Regions from separate parts of the Streptomyces sp. NPDC086554 genome, predicted to be linked through region 3. Evidence: riboswitches for the same ligand, from Rfam matches in the RefSeq annotation. Region 3 holds a riboswitch; each other region holds the start of a gene.
What was found. Region 3 has a riboswitch for cobalamin ahead of AB0O76_RS38985 (energy-coupling factor ABC transporter permease). Riboswitches for the same ligand answer to the same signal wherever they lie in the genome.

Region 1 (5,192 bases), on a different contig from region 3:
GGCCCCAGCCTCATCCTGGCGTACGCCATCGCCGGCCTCGTCATCTTCTTCATCATGCGGGCCCTGGGCGAGCTGCTCATGTACCGCGCCGTCTCGGGCTCCTTCTCGGAGTACGCGCGCGAGTTCATCGGCCCGTTCTTCGGATACGTGACCGGCTGGACGTACTGGCTCTTCTGGGTCGTCACCGGCATCACGGAAGTCACAGCGGCCGCTCAATACATGCAGTTCTGGACGCATGGCAGCATCCCGCAATGGGCGTACGCGCTGATCTTCACGGTCATCCTGTACGGCGCCAACCTGATCTCCGTGAAGCTCTTCGGTGAGCTCGAGTTCTGGTTCTCGATGGTCAAGGTCACCGCGATCATCGGCATGATCCTCATCTGCGCCGGCATCCTCACCATCGGCTTCTCCGACGCCGGCGACACAGCCTCCGTGAGCCACCTGTGGGACCAGGGCGGGTTCTTCCCGAACGGCATCGGCTCCACGCTGATGACCCTGCAGATCGTGATGTTCGCCTTCCTCGCCGTCGAGCTGGTCGGCGTCACCGCGGGCGAGTCCAAGGACCCGAAGACCGTCCTGCCCAAGGCCATCAACACCGTGCCGTGGCGCATCGCCGTCTTCTACGTCGGCGCGCTGATCATGATCCTGTCGGTCGTCCCGTGGACCACCTTCAAGCCGGGCGTCTCGCCGTTCGTGAAGGCCTTCGAGGAGATGGGTCTCGGCATCGGTGCCGCCATCGTCAACTTCGTCGTCCTGACGGCCGCGCTCTCCTCCTGCAACTCCGGCATGTACTCCACCGGCCGCATGCTGCGTGACCTCGCCCTCAACGGGCAGGGCCCGAAGTTCTTCACCAAGCTGACGAAGAACGGCCTGCCGCTGGTCGGCACCACCTTCTCCGCGGCCCTGATGCTGGTCGGCGTCTGGATCAACTACCAGTGGCCGGGCGAGGCGTTCAACTACGTCGTCTCCTTCGCCACCATCTCCGGCATGTGGGCCTGGATCATGATCCTGGTCTGTCAGATCAAGTACCGCCGCAAGGCCGACCGCGGCGAGCTGCCGCAGTCCACCTTCCGGGCTCCGGGAGCGCCGTACACGAGCTGGTTCGCGCTGCTCTTCATCGGCATGGTGATCGTGATGATGGGCATCGACAAGGACGCGCGCATCTCGCTCTACGCCGCCCCGGTGTGGGCGCTCATCCTGGGCGTCGGCTACCTGGTCATGGAGAAGCGCAAGGCGCAGTCGACGGGTGGCGGCGACGCCGAGCCGCAGGACGCGATCAAGTCCTGACTCCCGCCTGATCCCTGCTGATCCCAGCATGTGGGCCGATCCGTACCATCCCTCGGTACGGATCGGCCCCTCTGCTTATCCTGGCTCCCATGCTGATCCTGACCCAGGCCCTCCACGACCAGATCGTCGCGCACGCGCGCAAGGACCACCCCGACGAGGCGTGCGGCGTGGTCGCGGGCCCGGAGGGCACCGGCCGCCCCGAGCGCTTCATCCCGATGCTGAACGCGGCCCGCTCGCCCACGTTCTACGAGTTCGACTCGACGGACCTCCTCAAGCTCTACCGCGAGATGGACGACCGCGACGAGGAGCCGGTGATCGTCTACCACTCGCACACGGCGACCGAGGCGTACCCCTCGCGCACCGACATCACGTACGCGAACGAGCCCGGCGCGCACTACGTCCTGGTCTCCACTGCGGACACCGACGGCGCGGGCGACTTCCAGTTCCGCTCCTACCGGATCGTGGACGGCGAGGTCACCGAGGAAGAGGTCAAGGTCGTCCAGGCATACTGAGCCCCACCTTTGAGGCGGCAGGACCCAGGAAGCCGGTGCGAATCCGGCACGGTCCCGCCACTGTGACCCCACCCTGCGCGGGTGGGGCAGTCAGGAACTGACCTGCCGCCCTCTCCCACGGATGCAGGGGACGCGGAATCCCCTGGAGGAGGCACAGCTCAGCCATGTCCCGACCTCTGCGCGTACTCATGGCCGGCGCCCTGCTGGCCCCGCTCGTCGCCGCGTGCTCGTCCCCGGCGGACGAGGAATCCGGGAAGGGGAGCGGCCCGAAAGCGGCCGGATTCCCGTACACGGTCACCAACTGCGGCGTGAAGACGACGTACCAGGCACCCCCGAAGCGCGCCGTGACCATGAACCAGCACGCGACGGAAGTGATGCTGGAGCTCGGCCTTGCGGACCGCATGGCGGGCACGGCCTACCTGGACGACAAGGTCCTCCCGTCGTACGCGAAGGCGTACGCGTCCGTCCCGGTCCTCGCGAAGGAGTACCCCTCCTACGAGAAGCTGCTCGCCGCCAACCCCGACTTCGTGTACGGGGGTTACCCGAGCGCCTTCCTCGCGGGCGAGGGCCGCAGCCGCGCGGCGCTCGCGAAGTCCGGTATCAAGACCCGCCTCGACGTGGAGGGCTGCGCAAAGCGCCCGGTGACCATGAAGGACGTCTTCCGGGAGGTCCGCGAGGCCGGCTCCACCTTCGGGGTACGGGCACGGGCGGACCGCTGGGTGAGCGGCGCCGAGCGCCAACTTGCCGAAACCGAGAAGCAGTTGAAGGACAGGAAGCCGCTCCCGGTCTTCGTGTACGACAGCGGTGACAAGACGGCCTTCACGGCGGGCGGCCGCGGCATCGGGAACGACATCATCAAGCGCGCGGGCGGCCGCAACGTCTTCGCGGACCTGGACAAGTCCTTCGGTGACGCGTCCTGGGAGTCGGTGGTGGACCGTAAGCCGGAGCTGATCCTGATCCTCGACTACGGCGGCACGACGGTCGCCCAGAAGAAGCGCCGATTGCTGGAGGATCCGCTCCTGGCGGACGTCCCGGCGATCAAGCACAAGCGGTTCGCGGTGCTGCCGCTGTCGGATGTGGTGACGGGGGTGCGGGCCCCGGATGCGGTGAAGAAGCTGGCGGACCAGCTGTGAGTCGCACTTCTCAGCCGGTCCCGGCGCTAGGAAGGGGCGGGGTCGGGGAAAGGAAACCGCCCTACCCAGCCGTCATCACCGGGCTCCTCATAGCCCTGGCGGCAGCGGCAACCGCAGGCCTGGCCCTGGGCTCGGTCCGCATCCCCGTGACCGACGTACTGGACATAGTCACCGGAAGGGCGGGCCCCTCTCCCTTCCGGACGATAGTGCTGGACGCCCGCCTGCCCAGGGTCCTGCTGGGCGCAGCCGTAGGCGCGGGCCTGGCAGTCATCGGCACAGTCCTCCAGGCCCTGGTCCGCAACCCCCTCGCGGACCCCTTCCTCCTGGGAGTCTCCTCCGGCGCATCCGCCGGAGCAGTCGCCGCCATAGTTCTCGGCAGCGCCCTCGGCGTCGGCGCGGGCCTGTCCATCACGGTCACCATCCCGGCCGCGTCCTTCGCGGGCGCACTCCTCTCCCTGCTCCTCGTCTACACCCTGGCCAGAAGCACCGGCGGCAGCTTCGCCAGCGGCCGCCTGATCCTGGCGGGCGTGGCCGTCTCGTACATCCTCTCCGCCCTGACCAGCCTGATCCTGGTCACCGCTGACAGCGCGGACCACCTTCAGGAGGTCCTGTACTGGACGCTCGGCGGCCTCGGCAGCGCCCGCTGGGACATGCTGGCCCTCCCCACCGGCGTACTGATCGTCGGCACGGCGCTCCTGCTCGCCCTCGCCCGCCCCCTGGACCTCCTCCTCGTCGGCGAGGAGGGCGCCACCGTCCTCGGCCTGGACACCGCCCGCTTCCGCGCCGCCGTCTTCGTCCTCGCCTCGCTCCTGACCGCCGTACTCGTCGCGTACAGCGGAGCCATCGGCTTCGTCGGCCTGATGGTGCCGCACGCCGCCCGGATGCTGGTCGGCGCATCGCACCGGGCGCTGTTGCCGGTCGCGGCGCTCGCGGGCGCGGTGTTCCTGGTCGCCGCCGACCTCGCCGCGCGCACGGTCGCCGCGCCGCAGGACATCCCGGTGGGGGTGCTCACCGCGCTCACCGGCGGCCCGTTCTTCCTGTGGCTGCTGCGCAGCAGCCGTGGCAGGGAGGCGGCCGTATGACCGCCCTGAGCACCGAGAACCTCTCCTGCCGGGCGCCCGGCGGCCGCCTCCTCGTCGACGCCGTCACCCTGCACGCCTCCGACGGCGAGACCGTCGGCATCGTGGGCCCCAACGGCAGCGGCAAGACGACGCTCCTGCGCTGTGTGTACGGCACCCTCACGCCCACCGGCGGCCGCGTCCTCCTGGACGGCGACGACCTGGCGGCGCAGTCCGCCAAGGCCCGCGCCCGCCGCATCGCCACGGTCCCGCAGGACGGCCACGGCGGCTTCGAGCTCACCGTCCGGCAGATCGTCGCGATGGGCCGCTCCCCGCACAAACGCTTCTGGGAGGCCGACACCGCCGAGGACGAGCGTCTTGCCCGGGCGGCCATGGGGCGGGTCGGCGCGGCGAGCCTCGCGCACCGCACCTTCGCCGGGCTCTCCGGCGGCGAGCGTCAACGCGCCCTGGTGGCAAGGGCGTTGGTGCAGCAGCCCGCCGTACTGATCCTCGACGAGCCGACCAACCACCTGGACATCCGCTACCAGCTGGAGATCCTCGGCCTGGTCCGCTCGCTCGGCACCACCAACCTGCTCGCCCTGCACGACCTGAATCTCGCTGCGTACTACTGCGATCGTCTGTACGTTCTCGACGGCGGCCGCCTCGTCGCGTCAGGACCGCCGAAGGAGGTCCTGACCAGCGAGCTCCTGGCCGAGGTGTACGGGGTGACGGCAGAGGTCTCGGTACACCCCGCGACCGGGGCGCCGACGGTCACCTATCTCCCGCCATCCACGTGATGGACGTAATCCGTCCAGCATGCGAGATCACATTCCAGAACCCGGACCGGGAATCGATACGATGACCGCATGGTTCCCCACGACGTGAGCGACAAGATGCCGGGCATGCTGCTCGTTGCGCGTCTGCACGTCGATCTGTGCAGGCTCTCAAGCGCGATCTGTCCACGCTGACCGCTGCCGCCGTACGGCCGTGAGCCGCGGCGCCACCACCGCGTCCTGCCCTTGCACCACGCATTACGCATCAAGCACCACGCACCCGCACGACCGGGCCGCCGCGCGCCCACCACGTGACTTCTCCCGACAGGAGCCCTCAGCCATGGCCATCGAGGTCCGCATCCCGACCATCCTCCGCACCTACACCGACGGCGAGAAGGCCGTCCAGGGCAGTGGGGACACCCTCGCCGA
Region 2 (5,192 bases), on a different contig from region 3:
GGTGTCGCCCGCCACCAGAACCGGCTTCCGCCACTCGTCGATGTACGTGTTGATGGCCGCGGGCTTGCCCTGATACCAGGTCAGCGGCGCCCACAGGTTGGGCGTCAGCTCGCGCCCGGCGAGCTTCTTCTCGTCGAAGCGGCCCTCGGCGATCTCCTTGCGGGAGCTGGTGACTTCACCGGTCTTGCGGTCCTTGAGCTGCAGGCCGACGCCGATGACGTTCTCGGGCTTCACGTTGTAGCCGTACTTGGGGTCGGAGAGGACCATCCGCACCAGGTCCTCGCTGGCCGCGCTGACGACGTAGACCTCTATGCCGTGCTTGCGCAGCGACTTGTAGAGCTCCTGCATGCCGGTGAAGAACTCGGGCGCCTCGACCTCGGTCCTGGTCAGCTTGCCGTCCTCGTAGTACTCGGCCGGTATCGGCTTGTCGTAGGCGAGGAGATCGTCGACGTACCCCTTGAGCTCCTTCAGCGTGAAACCGGAGAAGATCTGCGCGGCCCACGGGTAGCAGACCTGGTCGTCGACCTCGCACAGCCGGTTGTAGTAGCTGTACAGGCTCTCCTTGTGCTGCGCCGTGTCCTTGAAGGGGATGACCTTGAGGGACGGGTCCATCGACGCGCGGGTCAGCACCCCCTTCATCTCCAGGAAGGGGAGGAGCGACTCCTCCAGGTCGTTGCGGTACGTCGTGTTGTCCGCGTCGAAGACGGCGTACGCACCCTTGTGGCCGTTCTCCGAGATCACCTTGCCGAGCTTCGCGGCGACCGGCTTCGGCCAGTGCGGAAGCTCGGCCGCGGTCTTGACGGAGGAGCCCGCCGCCGTCGCCTCCGTGCCCGGCCAGAGCGCCGTCCCCGCGAGCACCGCCGCGGTGAGCGCGCCCGCCGTGCCGAGAACCGCGAGCTTGCCCTTTGCTCCTACTGCCATGTTTTTCTGCCCCCTGAGAGCGGTCTGCGCCCCGTCCGGAGCGGCGGGTCATCGTACGAGGTCAGACACCGGATTCCCATGAGCGATGTCACCGGTCGTGACGGGCATGGAGCGGCCCCGCGCGGGTAGCAGCATCGAACGCTTCCGCCCCGCGCCGGGGCCCCGTCCATCGCATACTGGAACGTATGGAGACCGGCTCCCGAGAGTTCGTGCGGGCCGCCCCGCGGCTCGACGGCATGGTCGTGTCCGCCGTCGGCTACCGCACCACGGGCGAGCGTCCTGGCCTGCACCGTGGCCTGCCGTCGCCGTATCTGACCCTGATCTTCTCGCTCGACGGCCCGGTCGTCAGCGGCCTCACCCCCGAGCAGGCGGGCGGCGCCGACGCGATCAGCACGGACATCGTCCTGGGCGGACTGCACCAGTCACCGGCGTACGTAGTCAGGCCCGAGCACGAGGCGGGCATCCAGCTCGCCGTGCATCCGCTCGCCGCCCGCGCCCTGTTCGGCGTCCCGGCCGCCGAGCTCGCCGGCGACATCGTCACGTCCGGCGCCGATGTGATGGGGCGCCGCGCCGCCGATGTACGGGAGCTGCTGTGCGAGCGGGACAGCTGGGAGGAGCGATTCGCCGCCCTGTCCGCCTACTTGAGGCAGCGCGTGGCCACCGAGGACGCCGCCGGATCCGTCCGCCCCGAGGTCGCCGAGGCCTGGACCTGGCTGGCCAGGCACCGGGGCGCGGGCACACTCGGCGGTCTCTCCCGGCACGTCGCGCTCAGCGAGCGCAGGCTCACCGCACTCTTCCGCGCCGAGACCGGGCTCAGCCCCAAGCAGGCCTCCCGTCTGATGCGCTTCCAGCGCGCGCGGAACACCGTCGTGCGCTCCGTCGCCGCGGGCGCCCCGCCCGATCTGGCGCGGGTCGCCGCGGACTGCGGCTATTACGACCACTCCCATCTGGTGCGGGACTTCCGTCAGTACACCGGCACGAGCCCCAGCGGCTGGCTGGCCGAAGAGTGCCGGAATATCCAAGCCGGGAGCCATGGCGGGGGCGAAGAGTAGGAGCCATGAACACCACCGAGAAGCAACAGACCAAGCCCACATCCACCCCCGCCGAGCGCGCCCCCGACGTCTGGCCGACCCTCCAGGCCAACGACGCACCCGCCCTGATCGACTTCCTCGTCGGCACGGTCGGCTTCCTGCGCACCGCCGTCTACGAGGACGGCGACCGCGTGGCCCACGCCGAGCTCGACTGGCCCGAGGGCGGCGCCGTCATGCTCGGCTCGTACGACGAGAAGTCCCAGGACTGGTGCCTGAGGCCGGGCACCTTCGGGGCGTACGTCGTCACCGACCACGTCGACGACCTCTACCGGCGCCTCACCGACGCCGGAGTGAAGATCATCCGCGAGATCGTGGACGAGCCGTACGGCAGCCGGGAGTTCGCCATCGCCGACCCCGAGGGCAACAAGTGGTCCTTCGGCACCTACCGCGGCTCGCCGCGGCCCGCGTGATAATTTGCGCACGCCAGTCAAACCCACACCAGGGCCAGGGAATCCGGTGCGAATCCGGAACTGACGCGCAGCGGTGAGGGGGAACGGGCGGGGCCAAGGCCACTGGGCGTCCACGGACGCCTGGGAAGGCGCTCCGTCCGGCCGATCCCCGAGTCCGAAGACCTGCTGGCACCTCTGTCCGCGCACCGGGCGGCGGAGGTGATCAAGCAGGCCGGGCTCCGCGTATGAGCCATGAGACTCAAGGGATCGTGTGTCCTCCACAGCCCGTCGTGTACGTATGTCCGTCCTCCTCAGCACGGCCCTGGCCGTCACGCTGACCTCCTGCGGCGGCTCGTCGACGCCCTCCACCGCGGACAAGAAGGCCGCCGGCTATCCACTGACGCTCACCTCCTGCGGCAAGAAGTCGGAGATCGAGGCGCCGCCGCAGCGGGCGGTCTCCCTCGACCAGGGCTCCACGGAGATCCTGCTCTCTCTCGGCCTCGCCGACCGCATGGCAGGCACCGGCACCTGGACCGACCCGGTCCTGAAGGGCCTGGAGAAGGACAACGCCAAGGTCGAGCGCCTCTCCGACCGCTACCCCTCCTTCGAGAAGGTCCTCGCCCAGGAGCCGGACTTCGTCACCGCCTCCTTCCTGGCGACGGTGAGCAAGGGCGGCGTCGCCGACCGCGCCAAGTTCACCGAGCTCGGCGTCCCCTCGTACGTCTCGCCCACCGACTGTGCGGGCAAGGACAACACCGGCGACGGCGACGGCCGCCGCGTCAAGACGCTCACCATGGACACCGTGTACGGCGAAGTGCGTGACCTTGCGCGGGCGTTCGGGGTGCAGAAGCGCGGCGAGCGCCTGGTCGCCGACCTGAAGTCCCGCCTGGCGAAGGCCAAGCAGGACATCGACGCGTCCGACACCACGCTCCTCTACTGGTTCTCCGACTCCAAGGCCCCCTACATCGCGGGCTGCTGCGGCGCCCCCGGCATCATCACGCGCGAGCTCGGCGCCGAGAACGTCTTCGACGACACCCGCGAGGAGTGGCCCCAGATCAACTGGGAGACGGTGGCGGACCGTGACCCCGACGTCCTGGTCATCGGCGACCTCACCCGCAAGTCGCAGACGGCCGAGAGCGCGAAGAACAAGATCAAGTTCCTGGAGTCCAACCCGGTCACCAAGAATCTGACCGCCGTGAAGAAGAAGCGGTACGTCCTGCTCAGCGGCCAGGCGATGAACCCCACGATCCGGACGGTGGACGGGGTGGAGCAAGTGGCGGACGCGCTGCGCGAGTTCGGGCTCGCCAAGTGACGCATGCGCGCGGCGCCCTCCTGTGGGCGGCGGGCGCCGCCGCGCTCGCGCTCTCCATGGCGGTGGCCGTCACCATCGGCCCCGCCGCCATCTCCGTACCGGATGTGTTCTCGGCGGTCGCGGCGCACCTCGGCGGGGGAGAGACACGGCTCACACCGCTGCGGGACGGCATCGTCTGGAACCTGCGGATGCCGCGCACGCTGCTCGCCGCGGTGTGCGGCGCGGGCCTCGCGGTCTGCGGGACGGTCCTCCAGTCCCTGCTGCGCAACCCGCTCGCGGACCCCTTCGTCCTCGGCGTCTCCTCCGGTGCGTCCACGGGAGCCGTCGCGGTCGTCGTCCTCGGGGTCGGCGGGGGAGTCGTGTCGGTCTCGGCGGGTGCCTTCGCCGGCGCCATCTGCTCGTTCGCCCTGGTCCTGCTGCTCAGTCATGCGCTGGGCGGGAGCGCGGACCGCGTCGTGCTCTCCGGGGTCGCGGCCATGCAGCTGTTCTCGGCGCTCACTTCGTTCGTGATCCTGACGGCGGCCGACGCGGAGACGACGCGCGGTGTCCTTTTCTGGCTGCTCGGCTCGCTCAGCGGGGTGGGCTGGACGGACGTATGGATCTGCGCGGCGGTCCTCCTGGCGGCGCTCACCGTCTGCCTGGCGCAGGCCCGCACCCTGGACGCCTTCGCGTTCGGCCAGGACGCGGCGGCGACGCTGGGTGTCCACGTGGCCCGCACCCGTCTGATCCTGCTCTCCGTCACCGCCCTGCTGACGGCGGTCCTGGTCAGCAGCGCGGGCGCGATCGGCTTCGTCGGCCTGGTCCTGCCGCATGCGGCCCGCGCGGTGGTCGGCTCCGGGCACGCGCGACTGCTCCCGGTCACGGCGCTGGCGGGCGCGGTGTTCCTGGTGTGGGTGGACACACTGGCCCGCACGGTCCTTGACCCGCAGGAGGTCCCGGTGGGAGTCGTGACGTCCCTGATCGGCGTCCCCGCGTTCGTCCTGGTCCTCTACCGCACTCGGAAGGCTGCCCTATGACCACCGGCCTGTCGGCGCACCGGGTCAGCCGTCGGGCGGGCGGGCGCCTCATCGTCGACGGGGTGAGCATCGCCCCGCCGCCGGGCGCGACGGTCGGTCTCCTCGGCCCCAACGGCTCGGGCAAGTCCACCCTCCTGCGCCTGCTCGCCGGTGTCCTCTCCCCGGCCTCGGGGGTGGTCACCCTGGACGGCCGCCCGCTGCCGGAACTCGGCCGCCGCACGGTGGCGCGCAGAGTGGCCGTGGTCGACCAACACGCCGTGGCCCAGGTCGACTTGACCGTACGAGATGTCGTACGCCTGGGTCGCATCCCGCACCGCAGGGCCTGGTCCCCGCCCTCGGCGCAGGACGACGAGGCGGTGTCCGAGGCCCTCGCCCGCACCGGCCTCACCGACCGCGCCGCCCAGTCCTGGCACACCCTCTCCGGCGGCGAACGCCAACGCGTCCAGATAGCCCGCGCGTTGGC
Region 3 (3,854 bases):
ACTCAGGGGCTACCCCACGGGGCTCGCCTTTCTTGCCGTCCCTTCGCGTCCTCGTCCCGTCCCGGGAACCAGGACGAGTACTCGCGAAGGAGAGTTCCGTGACCGCCACATCCACCGCCACAGCCGCGGCCCGCACCGCCGAGGCCACCGTGTACGGCTATCCCCGGCAAGGCGCCGACCGGGAACTGAAGAAGGCCATCGAGGGGTACTGGAAGGGGCGTGTCGGCGCGGACGAACTGCGCCGGACCGCTTCCGAGTTGCGTCGCGACAACTGGCGGCAGCTCGTCGACGCCGGCATTCACGAGGTGCCGACCGGGGACTTCTCGTACTACGACCATGTCCTGGACACCAGCGTCATGGTGGGCGCCATCCCGGACCGTCACCGTGCCGCCGTCGAAGCCGACCAGCTGGACGGTTACTTCGCCATGGCGCGGGGCACGCAGGACGTGGCGCCCCTTGAGATGACCAAGTGGTTCGACACCAACTATCACTATCTGGTGCCGGAGTTGGGGCCTGACACCGTGTTCAGTGCGGACTCCGGCAAGCAGGTTGCCGAGCTGGGCGAGGCTCTCGCTCTCGGGCACACCGGGCGGCCCGTCCTCGTCGGTCCCGTCACCTATCTGCTGCTCGCCAAGCCCGCACCCGGCGTTGCCCCGGACTTCGAGCCGCTGACGCTCCTCGACCGGCTGCTTCCGGTGTACGCCGAGGTCCTCGCCGATCTGCGCGCCGCGGGCGCCGAGTGGGTCCAGCTGGACGAGCCCGCCCTGGTGCAGGACCGCACCCCTGCCGAACTGAACGCCACCGCCCGCGCCTACCGCGATCTCGGCGCGCTCACCGACCGGCCCCGACTCCTCGTCGCCTCCTATTTCGACCGGCTCGGCGACGCCCTGCCCGTCCTGGCGAAGGCGCCCGTCGACGGTCTCGCCATCGACTTCACCGGGCCCGCCGTCGCCAATCTCGACGACCTCGCCGCCGTCGGCGGCCTGCCCGGCAAGCGTCTTGTCGCCGGTGTCGTCGACGGCCGCAATGTGTGGATCAATGACCTGGGGAAGTCCCTGGCCCTGCTGGGTACGCTGCTCGGCCTCGCCGACCGGGTGGATGTGGCCGCTTCCTGCTCCCTGCTGCACGTCCCGCTGGACGCCGACGCAGAGAAGGGCCTCGATCCGCAGATCGCCCGCTGGCTTGCCTTCGCCCGGCAGAAGACCGGTGAGATCGCCACCCTCGCCCGTGGTCTGGGTGAAGGCACCGGTGCTATTGCCGCTCAACTCGCCGCCAATCGCGCTGACTTGGCGTCGCGCGCCAGTTCCTCGCTCACCCGCGATCCGGAGGTGCGGGCCCGCGCCGCGGCCGTCACCGACGCGGACACCCGCCGTTCCCAGACATACGCCGAGCGGGCCGCCGCCCAGCGCGAACGGCTGCGCCTGCCGCTGCTTCCGACGACGTCCATCGGCTCCTTCCCGCAGACCGGCGAACTGCGCACCGCCCGCGCCGACTTGCGCGCCGGACGCATCGGCACGGCCGCGTACGAGGAGCGCATCGAGGCCGAGATCCGCGAGGTCATCGCCTTCCAGGAGAAGACCGGCATCGACGTCCTGGTGCACGGCGAGCCCGAACGCAACGACATGGTGCAATACTTCGCAGAACGGCTTACCGGATATCTGGCCACGCAGCATGGTTGGGTCCAGTCCTACGGGACGCGTTACGTCCGTCCGCCGATCCTGGCCGGCGACATCTCCCGTCCCGAGCCGATGACGGTGCGCTGGACCGCGTACGCCCAATCGCTCACGCAGAAGCCGGTCAAGGGCATGCTCACCGGTCCGGTCACCATGCTCGCCTGGTCCTTCGTCCGCGACGACCAGCCCCTCGCCGACACCGCACGCCAGGTCGCTCTCGCCCTGCGCGACGAGGTTAACGATCTGGAGGAGGCCGGGAGTTCGGTGATCCAGGTTGACGAGCCCGCGCTGCGCGAGACGCTGCCGCTGCGCGCCGCGGACCACGGCGGGTATCTCGCCTGGGCCACCGAGTCCTTCCGGCTCAGCACGAGCGGCGTACGGCCGGACAGCCAGATCCACACCCACATGTGCTACGCCGAGTTCGGCGACATCCTCCAGGCCATCGACGACCTCGACGCCGATGTCATCAGCCTGGAGGCCGCACGCTCGCACATGCAGGTCGCCGACGAACTCGCCGCGTCCGGCTACCCCCGCGAGGTCGGGCCCGGCGTGTACGACATCCACTCCCCGCGCGTGCCCGACGCCGATGAGGTGATCGCCTTGCTGCGCAAGGGACTTGAGGCGATCGCGCCGGAGCGGCTCTGGGTCAACCCGGACTGCGGTCTGAAGACCCGGGGCTGGACCGAGGTCCGCGCCGCCCTCGAGAACCTGGTCGCCGCGGCGCGCGATCTCCGCTCCACCCTCTGACCAGGGGGCGTACGTGGTGGTGGTGTGCGCTCGCGTGTGCCACCACCGCGCCCGCCGTGCGAGTTGTCAGGCCTCCCGTCGCGCAACTAAGGTCACCAGGCCTTTGGTGCTCGGGAAATCCGGTGTGATGCCGGTGCGGCCCTCGCCACTGTGATCGGGAAAGTCCGGCTCCAGCCCTCCTGTGGGGCAGCCACTGGGTACTCACGTATCCGGGAAGGCGGAGTCCGGGCGGTACGACCCGTCAGCCAGGAGACCGGCCAAGGCGCGTTGTCCATCCACGAGGTGCTGGAGAGGTCCGTTCAGCCATGCACATAGCCGAGGGTTTCCTCCCCCCGGCGCACGCGATCGCCTGGAGTGTCGCGTCCGCGCCGTTCGTCGTCCACGGAGTCCGCTCCCTCACCCGTGAAGTCAAGGAGCACCCCGAGAGCACCCTGCTCCTCGGCGCGTCCGGAGCCTTCACCTTTGTCCTGTCCGCCCTGAAAATCCCTTCCGTGACGGGCAGTTGCTCGCATCCGACGGGGACCGGGCTCGGCGCGATCCTGTTCCGGCCGCCGATCATGACGGTGCTCGGCACCATCACCCTGCTCTTCCAAGCCCTGCTGCTCGCCCACGGCGGTCTCACCACCCTGGGCGCCAATGTGTTCTCCATGGCGATCATCGGGCCATGGGCCGGGTACGCCGTCTACCGGCTCCTGAAGCGATACGACGTACCGCTCATGGTGGCCGTGTTCTTCGGGGCGTTCGTCGCCGACCTCTCCACGTACTGCGTCACCAGCGTCCAGCTGGCCCTCGCGTTCCCCGACCCCTCCAGCGGATTCATCGGCGCCCTGGGCAAGTTCGGCGGCATCTTCGCCGTCACGCAGATCCCCCTGGCGGTCAGCGAGGGACTGCTCACCGTTCTGGTGATGCGGCTCCTCGTGCAGTCGAGCAAGGGCGAGCTCACCCGGCTCGGCGTGCTGCTTCAGGGTAAGAAGTCCGAGACGGAGGCCAGTGCCTGATGAGCCGCAACGCGAAGATCAACGCCCTGCTCCTGGTCATCGTCGCCGCACTCGCGGTGCTGCCCCTGGCCCTCGGCCTCGGCGACGACAAGGAGGAGCCGTTCACCGGCGCCGACGGCCAGGCCGAGACGGCGATCGCCGAGGACCACCCCGACTACGAGCCGTGGTTCTCGCCGCTGTACGAACCCCCCTCCGGGGAGATCGAGTCGGCGCTCTTCTCCCTGCAGGCGGCGCTCGGCGCGGGCGTCCTCGCCTACTACTTCGGGCTGCGCAAGGGCCGCCGCCAGGGCGCCGAACGCGCGCTGGCGGAGGCCGCAGGCGCGGACGGCGCGGAGGGCAGTCGGCCCCGGACCGAGCAGGTCTGAGCCCGCGTGCTGCCCATCGACGCGGGGGGGGGCCCCACGCGCTGGGGGCGCCCGCCCCCCCCGGGGCCACG
Region 4 (5,192 bases), on a different contig from region 3:
AGGTCGCGAAGTCGGACCTGCAGCCGGGCGACATCATCTACTGGTACAACGACACCCAGCACAACGGCTTGTACATAGGCGACGGCAAAGCGATCCACGCACCGCGCACCGGCAAGAACGTGGAGGTCACCCCCCTCGACTCGATGCCGTTCTTCGCCGCTTCGCGCCCCTGACTCGGGCCCGCCGGGAAGGCGGCCCTACCCAAACCGTCCTCACGCGGCTCCAATTGACTAAGCTGCTTAGCAGTTCAGCCCAGTAGACCAGGAGCGCCCGTGCCCTTGCCCTCCGAGCCGCCGCCGACGGTGTACCTCTCCACCGACAATCCGGCGGACAACGACGGCCTCCTCGCCGGCATGTCCACCATGGGTCTCGCCATAGGGGTCTTGGTGCTCCTCCTCGCGGTGGCGCTGTTCGTCTGGCAGTCATGGAGGGACCGGCGGGATCAGCGCGAGCATCCCTCGGCCGAGCGCGACACCCGACGGCCCCACGGACAAGACACATCGCCCTGAACAGTCGCGACGCAAAACCTCACCCGCCCCGTGAGCATCCTCCCGCCCCCATACGTACTAAGGGCCGTAGCAGATTGCGTCCCGAAGGGGAGGGCGAGGATGGGAACTCTGGCTCTGAGCTGGTCCATTGCGGCAATCGCCGGTTTGGTCGCCGCCGTCAAGGCGGTCCGAGTGACGACCACGCGCGGCGAAACCCGGTTCGCGGCGAGCGGCGACCTGCTGATGGGGCTGTGCATGGCGGCCATGGCCCTGCCCTCGACTGCGGCCTGGTACGCGGGGTACGGCATGTGGTGGGCGGCGGCGTTCGCCGCCCTCGGACTCGGCGGAGCCGTACTGGCCGTCAAAAACACGCGCGAGTACGGCTGGAAGCGTGGCCGCCACTGGGTGCACCTCATCGTCGGCAGCTCCGGCATGGTGATCATGACTCTGGCCATGACGAGCACCCCGTCCGGACCGGTGCTCGCTCTGGGCCACGGTTCCACCATGGCCGACATGCCAGGGACGGAGGACATGGCAGGCATGGAGTCCATGCCTGGGATGGACACGCATGGCATGAGTACCCATGCTGTCGCCGCCGGGGCCGACGCGCCGTCACCTTCCGTCTGGCGCTTCGTGATCGCCGCACTCGCCGTCTACTTCCTGCTGTCCATCGCCGCGTCCGTGTGGGCACGCGTGCGCGGCACGGGCAGGGACAGACTCGCCGGAAACCGCGAGCGTGGCCGACGCCGCAGCTGGGGCCGCTGGCTGCTCACCATGCCCGACACGGTCGTCGTGTTCCTGGCGTCGCTGACGATCTTGGTGTGGGACCGGGCCCGCGCAGCGGAAGGCGGGCGCCACGGCCAGCGCCGCAGGCTCGGCGCTACACCGGAGGCGGCGCTCGCCGCCCACATCGGCATGGGCGGCACCATGTCCGCGATGCTGTTGATGATGGCTGCTTGATGCGCGGGCCCGCCGCCCCGCACCTGGCCCGGCCGCGCGGACCCTCGCCAGCGGTCTGAGCTGAACAAGAGTGGTCGGGTTCAGCGCCGCGGGCGAGAATGGACCCGACCGATCCACGCACCCCGGCGGGCTCGGATTCGTTGGCTCTCAGCCCCTGCGTACGGTCCCACTCGGGGATGCCCATCCGAAATCCGAAGGGCCCGGTCCGATGACGTCTTCGCATCACCGGCGGAATGTCGCCTCCCTCGCACTCGGAGCCGCGGCCGCACTGCTTTTCGTCACCGCCTGCTCCAGCGGGGACGACGCCTCCACCCCGGCCTCCTCGCCCCCTGCCTCGACATCCGCGCCAACGAGCACCGGCGAGGTACGCCTGACCGTGAAGGACTTCGCGTTCAGCCCCGCGACACTGACTGTGCGTCCCGGCGAGAAGATCGCGGTGGTCAACCAGGACTCCGAAGCACACACGGTGACCGCCACGGAGGGCAAGACATTCGACACAGGGAGCATCCCTGGCGGCGGGTCCGCCACTCTCACGGCCCCTTCCGACACCGGCCGTTACGCCTTCGACTGCACCTTTCACCCGTCCATGAAGGGCACTCTGATCGTGCGTTGAAGCCTCACGCGGACTGCGACAGCACCAGCCGCTCGCCGGAGCGGCCGACGCCCGTGACGCGCACAGGGACGTCGGCCGAGGCACGACCGGAGGGTCAGGCTGCGGGTACGGGTGCAGTCCGCGCACTCGCCCCCATCCGCGTACGAGCCGCCCGCAAGCCGATGAGACCGAAGCCCACGGCCAGCAAGGCCCACAGCAGCCCCACGGACGCCGCCGAGAGCACCCGGAAGTCCCACACCAGCGTCGCGGGAGCGTTCACCACGTCGGGGTTGTCCGGCAGCGCGAAGAGTGAGCCGAGCGCGGTCACCATGATGGCCGCGACAGCGAGCTGGCGCAGCGGCGCGGGGTGGCCGTGCCGCTCCAACCACGTGCGGATGCTCCAGGCCAGGACGACAGCGATCAAGCTGATCCCGATGGCCGCGAGCCACGCATCGCCGCGGACACCGACCGTGCCCGGGTCGCCCACGCCCGGCGGGTTCGCCGGATAGCGCAGGAATGGCAGTAGCCAGACTCCGGTGAATCCGGCGCCCGCCAGCATCAGCGACCGCTTCCAGGGCGCGCTGTCCGGGTCCCGACGGTGCAGCACCGCGTACACGACAGCGAAGAGCACCCCGATCGCCGCACCAGTGCCAACTGCGGCCACCACCAGGCCCGTGTGCTGGGTGGAGCGGGAGAAGACCTCGACCGCGGCACTCGCGCCGCGCGCCTCTTCACGGGCCGCTTCCAGCCGCACCGCACGGTCCAGTACCGGTTCCGCGAACAGCACCGAGAAGCCTCCGCTGACCAGACCGGCGACTCCACCCGCGAACGTGCCCCGGCCCAGCAGGAACAGGAGAGAAGTCATGAGCGCTCTCCTCAGTGGCAAGGGGCACCGAAGAGGTGCCGCCCGTCGTGCGCGAACTCGTGGACGTAGTTGGCCGATGTCGCGACCTTGCCGAGCATCGGTGACAGCAGCGCCCCCTGGTCCAGGAAGACCGCGTCCAGCACGACCAGCGCGAGAATCACCGCCGCGGCAGCGATGAGCCCGTCCCGCAGCGGGTGAACGACCAGCCCCGCGGCAGATCGCGTTCCGGGAACCGCTGAAGCACTCATGAAACCTCCTCGTGGGGTGCGCACGCCCCACTTGCCTGGAGGACGAAGGGTCAGTGTCTGACTCCCGGGTCACCCCGGTCACAGTGGCGGCACCGCCCCGGATTTCCACCGGGTTCCTGCTCACCTTCGCCTCGATGCGAACTTGTCGTCGCGTGTGCGCGACGTCTACTAGGCAACTTAGAGCAAGGCCCTCTGTGCCCGATAGGGGTTCACGGATGGCGTCGCACGGGACAGCTTCGTGCAGCTAGCCGTGCTTTGCCGACATGTCGCGTACGTCCGCCGCAGATTCTGAGCGGCGGCTTCCGAGCAGGGTGGCGATGAGGAGGGCTCCGAGCGCGAGGAGGGCCGCAGCGACGATGAGCGCGAGTGAGTAGCCTTCCGTCGCGGCGTGCAGCGGGCCGGTCGAATCGGCCACGGCGTCGCTGCGGCGCGCGGCCAGGGTGACGAGTACCGCCACCCCCACAGCGCCGCCGATCTGTTGAACGGAGCTGAGGAGCGCAGAGCCGAGACCGGCGTTCTCCTCGGTGGTGCCTGTGAGCGCGGCGACTGTCAGGGCAGGAAGGCTCAGGCCGCAGCCGAGGCTCATGACAAGCATGCCGGGCAGCACCCCGGATGCGTAGCTGTCGTTCGGTGTCACGTCGGACAGCAGGAGCAGCCCCGCTGAGCTGATCAGGAACGACACGACGAAAGTCCGGCGCATCCCGAACCTGATCACTGCGCGGGAGGAGAGCCACATGCCCGTCAGGATTCCGGCACCGTAGGGCAGGTAGGCGATGCCAGCCTTGAGCGGACCGTAGCGCAGCACGGTCTGCAGGTGGATCATCAGCAGGAAGGCCATCGCGTAGAGGGCAGCGGAGAACAGCAGGGTCGCACCGTTGGCGACGGCACGGGTGCGGAAGGACAGGAACGACAAGGGCACCAGTGGCTCGGCCGTGCGTGACTCGACCGCGAGGAACGAGACGGTCAGGACGACGGCAAGGAGCAGGGGCCCGGCAACGGCCGAGTCACCCCAACCCGACTCCCCGGCCTGGAGCAGACCGTAGACCAGCGACAAGACGGCGCCGGTGCCCAAGACCGCGCCAGGTACGTCCAGGCGCGCCTGGCGGGTGGCCCGGCTCTCGGCGACGAGGCGCGGGAGCAGTACCAGAGCCCCGGCGGCCACGGGCAGGTTGATCAGGAAGATCCAGCGCCAGGAGGTGAGGCCGGTCAGCGCCCCGGAGATCACCAAGCCCATGGTGCCGCCCAGACCGGCGATGCCGCCCCAGATGCTGAATGCCTTGGCGCGCTCCTCGGCACCTGGGAACAGAAGTGTGATCAGGGACAGTGCGGCCGGGCTGGCCATGGCCGCGCCCGCCCCCTGGACGAATCTCCCGGTCACCAACTGCCAGGGTTCCTGGGCGAGTCCGCAGGCCAGGCTCGCCGCACCGAACAGCGCCACGCCGCTGAGGAAGACGCGTCGGCGGCCCAGCAGGTCGGCCGCGCGGCCGGAAATCAACAGCAGCCCGCCGAAGGCGAGGAAGTACGCGTTGACGACCCAGGCCAGGCCCGCGGCACTGAAGCCGAGTTCATCCCGGACGCTGGGGAGAGCGACACTCACCACGTTGTCGTCCAGGACCAGCATGAATTGCACGAAGCACAGCACGATCAGCGCCGACCGGCGGCGGCCGGTGGTTGCGTCAAGGGGGAAGCCCCTGAGCCGCGGGCGGAAGCCCTGAGCCGTGTGCGGAAGGGACTACGCGTCCTCAATGATCCCGCAGACGGTGACGGGACGTACGTCGGTGCAGTCACTGGCGCGCTGCCGGGTGTCGACGAGGGTCCCGCGCAGGGCCAGGAGTTCGGACACGGTGTCGTCGATCTCCGTGATGCGAGCGTCGAGCAGGTCGCGGACCGTGTCGCACGGAGGGATGCCACCGTCGCGGATGTGGAGCACTTCGCGGATGTCGTCCAGGTGCAGGCCGAGAGTGCGGGCCCTTCGGATGAAGGTCAGTACGTCGATGTCGTGCTCGCCGTAGAGGCGGTAGCCCGCCGGGCTCCGTTCG

Region 1: linked by a shared signal. The riboswitch ahead of AB0O76_RS00740 (ABC transporter substrate-binding protein) and the one ahead of AB0O76_RS38985 (energy-coupling factor ABC transporter permease) in region 3 are both predicted to bind cobalamin.
Region 2: linked by a shared signal. The riboswitch ahead of AB0O76_RS33120 (ABC transporter substrate-binding protein) and the one ahead of AB0O76_RS38985 (energy-coupling factor ABC transporter permease) in region 3 are both predicted to bind cobalamin.
Region 4: linked by a shared signal. The riboswitch ahead of AB0O76_RS17620 (hypothetical protein) and the one ahead of AB0O76_RS38985 (energy-coupling factor ABC transporter permease) in region 3 are both predicted to bind cobalamin.

The regions. Positions count from the first base shown of each region.
Region 1 covers NZ_JBFBJK010000001.1:179,786-184,977, forward strand. The annotation lists gene AB0O76_RS00730 (amino acid permease) at 1-1,287, shown strand, start outside; gene AB0O76_RS00735 (M67 family metallopeptidase) at 1,377-1,799, shown strand; cobalamin riboswitch at 1,772-1,920, shown strand; gene AB0O76_RS00740 (ABC transporter substrate-binding protein) at 1,964-2,932, shown strand; gene AB0O76_RS00745 (iron ABC transporter permease) at 3,007-4,014, shown strand; gene AB0O76_RS00750 (ABC transporter ATP-binding protein) at 4,011-4,787, shown strand; gene AB0O76_RS00755 (putative leader peptide) at 4,857-4,958, shown strand; gene AB0O76_RS00760 (MoaD/ThiS family protein) at 5,104-5,192, shown strand, end outside.
Region 2 covers NZ_JBFBJK010000024.1:45,610-50,801, reverse strand. The annotation lists gene AB0O76_RS33135 (haloacid dehalogenase-like hydrolase) at 1-921, opposite strand, end outside; gene AB0O76_RS33130 (helix-turn-helix domain-containing protein) at 1,107-1,973, shown strand; gene AB0O76_RS33125 (VOC family protein) at 1,979-2,422, shown strand; cobalamin riboswitch at 2,420-2,607, shown strand; gene AB0O76_RS33120 (ABC transporter substrate-binding protein) at 2,700-3,713, shown strand; gene AB0O76_RS33115 (iron chelate uptake ABC transporter family permease subunit) at 3,770-4,729, shown strand; gene AB0O76_RS33110 (ABC transporter ATP-binding protein) at 4,726-5,192, shown strand, end outside.
Region 3 covers NZ_JBFBJK010000035.1:75,130-78,983, forward strand. The annotation lists gene metE (5-methyltetrahydropteroyltriglutamate--homocysteine S-methyltransferase) at 99-2,420, shown strand; cobalamin riboswitch at 2,508-2,697, shown strand; gene AB0O76_RS38985 (energy-coupling factor ABC transporter permease) at 2,726-3,418, shown strand; gene AB0O76_RS38990 (energy-coupling factor ABC transporter substrate-binding protein) at 3,418-3,783, shown strand.
Region 4 covers NZ_JBFBJK010000009.1:270,120-275,311, reverse strand. The annotation lists gene AB0O76_RS17645 (NlpC/P60 family protein) at 1-173, shown strand, start outside; gene AB0O76_RS17640 (hypothetical protein) at 273-509, shown strand; gene AB0O76_RS17635 (DUF5134 domain-containing protein) at 609-1,448, shown strand; gene AB0O76_RS17630 (cupredoxin domain-containing protein) at 1,657-2,061, shown strand; gene AB0O76_RS17625 (CbtA family protein) at 2,156-2,905, opposite strand; gene AB0O76_RS17620 (hypothetical protein) at 2,917-3,153, opposite strand; cobalamin riboswitch at 3,184-3,314, opposite strand; gene AB0O76_RS17615 (MFS transporter) at 3,398-4,801, opposite strand; gene AB0O76_RS17610 (MerR family transcriptional regulator) at 4,886-5,192, opposite strand, start outside.